2 regions of the Halanaerobaculum tunisiense genome follow, and region 1 is predicted to be linked to the other one. Evidence: riboswitches for the same ligand, from Rfam matches in the RefSeq annotation. Region 1 holds a riboswitch; the other holds the start of a gene.
The links. A riboswitch is a leader RNA that binds a small molecule or an ion and turns the genes downstream of it on or off. The one in region 1 is predicted to bind cyclic di-GMP.
Positions count from the first base shown of each region.

Region 2: another riboswitch for cyclic di-GMP. It lies ahead of ACYQ3D_RS01755 (DUF554 domain-containing protein); the one in region 1 lies ahead of ACYQ3D_RS10420 (hypothetical protein).

Region 1 covers NZ_BAAHYI010000012.1:40,221-44,589, reverse strand. The annotation lists gene ACYQ3D_RS10440 ([Fe-Fe] hydrogenase large subunit C-terminal domain-containing protein) at 1-631, shown strand, start outside; gene ACYQ3D_RS10435 (DRTGG domain-containing protein) at 621-953, shown strand; gene ACYQ3D_RS10430 (PHP domain-containing protein) at 955-1,671, shown strand; gene ACYQ3D_RS10425 (hypothetical protein) at 1,695-2,210, shown strand; cyclic di-GMP riboswitch class II at 2,417-2,500, shown strand; gene ACYQ3D_RS10420 (hypothetical protein) at 2,508-3,017, shown strand; gene ACYQ3D_RS10415 (DUF3793 family protein) at 3,148-3,726, shown strand; gene ACYQ3D_RS10410 (glucose-6-phosphate isomerase) at 3,939-4,369, shown strand, end outside.
Region 2 covers NZ_BAAHYI010000002.1:27,541-31,909, reverse strand. The annotation lists gene ACYQ3D_RS01760 (peptidoglycan DD-metalloendopeptidase family protein) at 1-808, opposite strand, end outside; gene ACYQ3D_RS01755 (DUF554 domain-containing protein) at 854-1,525, opposite strand; cyclic di-GMP riboswitch class I at 1,680-1,769, opposite strand; gene ACYQ3D_RS01750 (aminotransferase class V-fold PLP-dependent enzyme) at 2,026-3,165, opposite strand; gene hydF ([FeFe] hydrogenase H-cluster maturation GTPase HydF) at 3,186-4,369, opposite strand, start outside.

The DNA.
Region 1 (4,369 bases):
ACAGATAACAGAGATGGAAGGGAGTACACAAGAAAATTATAGTTTTCCCCAGTTAGGTATCGGTTGGGCTAATACTGGAGGCGAAAGTAGTTTATTATCTACGGAAGACACTATTTCTGTAGCTGGAATTCATAATGTGATTTCTGTCTTAGAGGAGTTAGCTCGAGATGATTTATCTCAAATTAAATTTTTTGAATTATTAGCTTGTGAACCAGGGTGTGTAGGTGGTGTGTTAAATATCAGTAATCCTTTCTTAGCTAAATTTAATATCAAACAATTGGTTAGTCAGGAGGCAGAATTTATTACTCAAGACGTAACTGACTATCAATTTGCTCTCAATAATCAATTTCAGTCTAATGCAGTAGATCCTTTAGATGAAGATTTTGATTCTGCTATAGCTAAGTTATCTAAGTTAGAAACAGAGATAGAAGCATTGCCCGGACTTGATTGTGCAGCTTGCGGGGCTCCTGATTGCGAGACATTAGCAGAAGATATTATTGCCGGTTTGGCTTCACAGTGTGATTGTGTCTTTATCTTACGTCAACAGTTGGCTGACTTGACAGATAAAATGGCGGGTTTGGCTAATTCTTTACCACCAGTTATGCAAAAGGAGGAGACAGATGAAACTTAAAGATGTTATTGCAGAGTTGGATTTGGAGGTAGTTGTGGCTGGGGACTTAGAAGTAGAAGTTAGTGGTGGTTATAGTTGTGATTTATTAAGTAATGTGATGGCTCAAGCTAAAGCAGGTGATGTGTGGTTTACAGTCCAGGGCCATCAGAATACAGTAGCTATTTCTTTATTGGTTGATCTAGCAGCTATTGTAGTAGTTGAAGATTTAGAAATTGAAGAGAAAACTATTGAACGGGCTAGAGAAAAGGAAGTTACTATTTTAAGCAGTCCTCAGTCAGCTTATCAGTTGGCTGGGCAATTATATCAGTTGGGAATTGACTAAAGTGGCTTCAATTGTGGCTGATTTACATCTGCATACTGTTTTATCTCCCTGTGGAGATCTATTAATGACTCCTCAAAATATCATTGATACTGCTTTGGATTGTGGGCTGGATTTGATTGCTATTACTGATCATAATTCGGCGGAAAATGTTCAAGTAGCTGTTGAATTAGCCCAGAAGACTCCGTTAACTATTATTCCGGGAATGGAAGTTACTACAGTTGAGGAAGTACATTTACTTTGTTTATTTGCTACAGTGGAGCAGATTTTAGACTGGCAGGAAATAGTCTATCAGGCTCTACCTGATAGACAAAATCAAGAGGATGTATTTGGCCCGCAGATAATAACTAATCAAGCTGATGAATATATAGCTAAGTTGGATAAACTATTATTAACTGCTACTGATTTGACAGTCCAGCAAGTAGTCAATCAGGTAACTGAATTAGGGGGCTTAGTGATTCCAGCTCATGTTGATAAGAAAAATTATAGTTTACTGGCTAATTTAGGGTTTATTCCTCCAGGTTTAAATATATCTATTGTAGAGATTTCAGATAAGATGAATTTTGAACAAGCAATTACTAAATTTAATCAATTGAAAAATTATTCTGTGGTAACTAGTTCAGATGCTCATTATTTAGATGATATAAGTAAGAGTATGTCCTTAAATATTAAAGAGAATAATTTTTCCGAACTAATAAATATTATTTTTAGAACTGGTTAAAATATAATTTGGGAGGTAAAGTTATGCCCAAATTCAATCTAGGAGGAGATAGAGCTATGTCAACAGTTCTAGGAGTCTTTAGTGATCAGGATGTAGCTAAGCAAGCAATTGAGGAAATGGAGAATCAAGGTGTCTCTGAGGAGCAGATTTCTCTGGTAGCGAAACAAGATGAGACTGATGATGCAGAAGCTGGAGCAGAAATGACAGAAGGTCAGAATCTAACTGATGGTGCTGCTACTGGTGGTGTTGCAGGAGGATTAGCAGGTGCTTTAGCTGGAGCAGGTTTATTAGCAGTTCCAGGAGTTGGCCCGCTTTTGGCTGCTGGTCCTTTAGCTGCAGGTTTAACTGGTGCTACTACTGGTGGAGTTGCCGGTGGTTTGGTTGATTATGGTTTAGACGAAGAAACAGGAGAAAAATATGCTATGGAAGTAGAGCAAGGTAATATCTTAGTGGCAGCAGAAGATACAGCGGAGACTAAGATTGATGATGTTGCTGATATTCTACAGAATAAGGGAGCTAATGAAGTAACAACTCAGTAGATATTGGAGGAAAGACCGTTAACCAATTTGGTTAACGGTCTTTTTATATTAATTCATCAGAAATTAAGTATTTACTTTATATATAACTAACTAATCCTAAGAATGCTATGATTAGAATGTATTTTATTGACAATTAACAGTTAATAGTGTTATAATACCTAAAAGACATCATAATTTACTTAAAATGTAAATATGAGTAATTTAATATTTAGTTAGGATACTGTGAAGTATAATCTTTATCTGGTCACCTGGATTATATGGAGTTAGTGGTGAAACCGACCTGCGCTTTTTGGAGGGATGTCTATCAAATCTTTGAAAAAATTACTAGGAATTAGTAATCAAGTATCTAGTGACCAAGTAGCCCAAGAAATAGTTAACTTAGTTAGCAAGGAGAAAATTCAAGAAGTCCAAAATCTTAAGAATGATTCTAGAATTGAAATTATTATATCTTTACTAGCAATTTATCTTTTAATTTTTAAGATAGTAATTAGAAATAATGATTTAAGGATAAGTAAAGGGAAGACAGAGGAGGTCTTTAGATATTACTCTGAGTTATTAGTTGATAGTGTAGTTGATTTTGGGAAGATGAATATTAAGCGAACTAAATTACTCCAGAAAGTTAAGGCTAAAGCAGATGAATTGTTAGAAGTTTATCAAACTGCTGAGACTAGTAATAATTTAGCTAAGATAGAAGAAGTTATTGAGAAGGTTAACTTTGCTTTAACTAAAGATATGATCTTGAGAAATGTAACATTAATCCAGGATTATCTAGTGAACAAAGCAAGAAATTATGCGATAGTAAATTAATAGTTATCTAAAGGGGTAGTTCCTAATCATTAGGAACTACCCCTTTTTTTGTAATTGACAATAGCTTTAATTGCTGATATACTAATGGAAAATGAAAACCAATATCAATTAATATATAAGGAGGATAACAATGAGGAAAGTAACTAATGAACAAGCTAGTTGTTGTCAGAAGTACTGTAAGTGTTTATTAAGAAGAATAGGAGCTACAATTATGGGGGTTAAGCCCACTGAAATGAGAAGGATTAAATTGGATGCTAGTCGTTGGCATCACTGTAAGCAGACTTTATTAGCTTATGATCAATTAGAGATTGTAGAGTTAGGTCGTAAGCAAGGGAGGCAGAAGGTTCTTTTTTATCATCAATCAGCTTTAGAAGAGCAACTTAGACAATCTAATGTACTTAAGTTTTTGCAGGAGATAGGTTATCCTCAAGATTATAATCTAGTTGGTTACATTAATTATTTAAAACAGAGATTACAACAACAGGATTTTCCTCATGAGATAGGAATTTTCTTTGGTTATCCTCTAAAAGATGTGTTAGGATTTATGGGTTATTTAGATTTAGAAGTAACTTATAGAGGTGAATGGAAGTTTTACGGTAATAAGACTATATCTTTACTACGCCAAAAGAAATTTGCAGTGGCTAGAGAATCTTTTAGAGCTAAAATAGATAATTTAGAAGAAGTAGAAGAATTTCATAAAGTAGTTTAACTACCAAGCAATGTGTTATTACACGTTGCTCTTTTTTTATTGAAAAAGATAAAAAAATAATTTTTTGCAGGAAATTAAATGATATAGTAGAATGGTATAACAGGAAGATATTATATTTATTTTATTTATTTAGAGAAGAAGATGAAAACGCTTGAAGTAGAGAATATTTTTTTAAAATAAGCTGATAATAAAATAAGAGGAGGAATTAAGAAATGAGTAAACGTTATCAAGATCAAGATTGGAAAGAGTCAATGTGTCTCAAGTTGGATGTCAATAATATGTTTGTTGATAAAATAGGAACTGAGCATGGCTATAGACGTGAAGATGTAGAAGCTATGCAAGAGAAAGTAACTCAGGGACATGAAGCTATTTTAGAAGCTAAAGAAGCAGGAGAACTGGATTGGATGGAACTTCCTGAAACTCATCAAGAGGTTGCTAAAGAGATTAAAGAATTTGCTGTAGCTAATCGCGAGGATTATGATAACTTTGTAGTAATCGGAATTGGTGGTTCTGCCTTAGGTAATATTGCCCTACAAACTGCCTTAAATGATCCTTATTATAATCTAAAAGAGGAAGCTAGAGATGGTTGCCCACGATTATTTACTCCAGATAATGTGGATCCTACTCGGTTAAACTCTTTATT
Region 2 (4,369 bases), on a different contig from region 1:
ACAATCGTTTATTATGTCCATATAAAGTTCGGTAGCCATAACCATGATCAATAATAATTGCTTTTCCGTAACCTTGTTTTTGCCCAGCAAAGATAACTTTTCCTCTTCCAGTAGCAATTGCCTTGTGATTATACCAGACTCCAATGTCTACCCCATCATGAAACACTTTTCTATTCAATACGGGGTGATCACGATAACCATAGGCAGAGCTGATTTTTCCTTTCTGCTTCTTAATCGGCCACCCTTGTGGTTTAGAAGCTAAATAATCTTTATACCTTGTGACATCTTCTTTCAGTTGGGATAATTTCTGTTCCCCTTGTGGTAGATCCTTTTGTAAAGAACTAACATTTTTTTCCGCCTGTCGAACCACATTTTCATTTGCTTGCTTTGGAGTATAACTTACTGTTTTAACTGTTGTAGAATCTACTTTAGCTTGCTGGTCAGGCTGGCTATTAAAATCAACCATCTGCTTGATCTTACGGTTTTCTTTCTTTAGTTGACTAAATTGTTCTTTTATTTTTTCTGTCTCCCGAGATAACTTAGCTAGCTTTTCATACAAATGTTCGTTTTTCTTCTTTAATTGTTTGTTTTGTTGCTCATAAGGTTTAAGAGTTGCTATTTTTTGCTGCACAGAATCATACTGGGTATAGTAATAATATAAACACCCTAGTAGAGATACCAGACTAACTAATAAACAAACACCAGCAACTCTTAACCATTTTTTTGGAATTCGAATCCGGAATACATCTTGCGAAGTATGGGGTATAATCTGTAAAGTGATCTCTTTTTTTGACTTATTTTCAGACATCGTCTCCCCCCCTTCCTAACTTATTATTTTCAACCTAACTAAGATCTAAAAGAAAGTTACTAACAAAACATTAACTAAAATTGCAGGTAATAAATTACCCACTTTGATCTCAGTTATTTCTAATATATTAAGAGCAATTCCTACAATCAATAATCCACCAATAGCTGTCATCTCAGTCACTACATTGGAGGTTAAAATACTAGTTAACCAGCTAGCTAACAAAGTGATTGTTCCTTGGTAGACCAAAACAGAACCAGCTGCTAAAATAACCCCTGCCCCCAATGTGGACGCAAAAGCAATAGCAGAAAATCCATCTAGTAGTGATTTAGCATATAAAGTAGAAGGATTTTGTTGTAATCCATCCTGAACCGCCCCCATAATAGCCATAGCCCCCACACAATAAATCAAACTACACTGCACAAAGCCAACTACTAGACCATCTTGACTACCAAATATTCCTTCTAACCAATTACCTACCTGCTCTAATCTGGTTTCAATCTTTAGTCCTTCCCCAATCAGACCTCCAATCACTAAACTAAAAATTATTAAAGTCATTTCTTGACCTTTGAGAGCCATTTGGAACCCAATTAATAAGACAGCAAGACTTAGCCCCTGAATTACAACTTCTTTTAGCGAATTGGGGAGTTTATCTCCCAAAAATAATCCTATACTACCTCCAATGACAATTGCTATTGTATTTACTATAGTTCCTGTCACATTTAACCACCATTCCTTATGTTATATTTTATTCACTATTTTAATCAAGATTCCTGCTAAATAAACCCATAGATATTTTTTACAATAATTACAAACAGATCCTACTCCTCGCCAAATAAAACTAAGGAATAGGATCTATAAACGAAATATTCCTTTCGGTAGCCTGACAGTCCTAGCATAATAATTACACCGTAAACTCATAACTTTGCGACCTTATTTTTCAATAAGTGTGACTTTTTTGAGGATAAATCGATTTATTTACTTTTTAATTACTTATTACAATAATACTAGATAATTTTCGTTTTTCCTTTCTCAACCAGATATTATTTTTTAATCCAGTTATAAAAATAGATTAACTAAACAAATCCTCCCCTGAATTCAGGGGAGGATAGTCAATTTGAAATACTATTAGGGTATAATATTTTTAAATAATTCCTTAAGTTTATTCATCTCCCATAGCAACTTCATTAATGAAGTTGTTACTTAATATTTCCAGCTTCCTAAACTTCAGCAGCTATTTCTTGACTGATCTCTACTACTTTTTTTATCTCCTCTAATGTATTAAAATAACCAACACTAAATCTAACTGTCCCCTGTTCAAAAGTACCTAAACTACGGTGAGCTAAAGGAGCACAATGGAGACCAGTTCTGACTGCTACATCAAAGGCCTTATCTAAAACATAACCTACTTCACCTGCATCTTCAGTGCCAAAATTAACTGACAGAAGTTGCACTTGATTCTCTATCTCAGTTGGTCTATATAAATTAACTTCTGGTATCTGTTCTAATTCAGTAACTAAATACTTTACTAATTTTTTCTCATGTTGTCTAATATCAGCTAAACCTTGCTCTAGAATAAATTCTACTCCTGACTGTAAGCCAGCTAAACCAACTGTATTAGGGGTTCCACTCTCGTATCTATCTGGTCTGATCCGAGGTTGGTAAATATCCTCTGAATTACTACCAGTTCCTCCTGTTAGTAGGGGGTTGAGTTCTATATCCTCCTTTAAATACAGTCCTCCTGTCCCTGGCGGGCCAAATAAAGACTTATGCCCTGTAAAAGCTAGCAGATCAATCTTCATCTGTTGGACATCAATCGGATAAACCCCAGCTGTCTGGGCGGCATCAACTAATAATCTAATATCTTTATCTGCTACTAACTCTCCTAATTCTGCTAGAGGTAATAAATAACCAGTTACATTAGAAGCATGACTTACAGCTACTAACTTAGTATTCTCCTGGAGACTATTCTGTATCTGCTCTAACTTAACCTGGCCTCTATTATCTGCAGGAACAATTGTTAACTCTATCTCTGGTTCTAATTCTTTTAGTGGTCGTAAAATAGAGTTATGGGCCAAACTAGTCGTTACTACATGATCTCCTGTTTCTAAATAACCTTGCAGAGCCAAATTTAAAGCTTCCGTTGCATTCTTAGTTAGGATAATCTCTTGACTACTAGTTGCATTAAAGAAATCTGCTATCAAATTTCTTGTCTGCCAGACTACTTCCCCAGCTTGAGCAGCCATCTGATGTCCGGCCCGACCTGGGTTGGCTGCCTTCTGGCGCATAAACTGATCCATAGCCTGATAGACTTGTTCTGGTTTCGGCCAACTTGTAGCTGCATTATCAAGATAAATCACTTACATCATCCCTTTTTTACTTATTCTTGGGCCCAAATCTCTTTAGCAGTGGGAAAAGGTTCTAAAGCCCGATCCAAAATCCCATGCACATGAGCAATCAACATCCCATAATTAATAACTGGAATACCTAAACTGTCAGCTTTCTTTAACCGATATAATATTTCTTTTCTATTCGTCATACAACCACCACACTGGACTATCAAATCATATTTCTCAATCTGTCCTGGAAATTCTCGGCCAGCTACATGGTCAAACTCCAATTCTCCACCAACAAATCCTTCTATCCAATTAGGAATCTTGACTGTTCCTATATCCTCAGCAGTCCGATGATGAGTACAAGATTCAGCTATTAAGACTTGATCGCCCGGATTTAATGCTTCAATTCCTTTAACTCCCCTAGTATAAATCTCTAAATCACCTTTATAGCGAGCAAAAAGAATAGAAAAACCAGTCAACTTAATCTCTTCTGGTACTACAGTAGATACATCTTTAAAGGCTTGTGAATCAGTTACCACCATCTCTGGCTTAGACTCCAGCTCAGCTAAAGCTCCTTCTAATTCAGTATCCTTGGCCACCATTGCCTGCGCATCATTATCCAATACATCACGTAAAGTCTGCATCTGAGGTAAGATCAAGCGCCCCTTAGGTGCAGCACTATCAATTGGAACTACTAGAACAACTGTATCTTGAGGCTCGATTAAATCACCAATAATATGTGGCTCTTCAAATTCGGTTGGAGCATTAAAGACAATCTCTTTCTTTAGTTCTTCAACTCCTGTCTCTTCTGTAGCACTGACAGTTAATAACTTAGTACCTAACTCTTCCATTAGTTCTTGTTCATCTATTTCTTCTACTTTGTCTAATTTATTAATAACTCCTACTACAGGTATTTCTCTAGCTTCAACTTCTGCTAACAGTTCCTTCTCGTAGTCACCAACTCCTTGTTCAGGATCAACTACTAAGACTGCTAAATCAGTCCGGCCTAAGACTTCTTTAGTCTTCTTGACTCGTAACTCACCTAATTCACCTGTATCATCAATTCCGGCAGTATCAATCATCGTTACTGGACCTAAAGGATGTAATTCCATCGACTTATAAACTGGGTCCGTAGTAGTCCCTGCTATCTCTGATACAACTGCTAATTCCTGATTAGTTAAAGCATTAATCAAACTCGATTTACCAACATTTCTCCGCCCTAAAATAG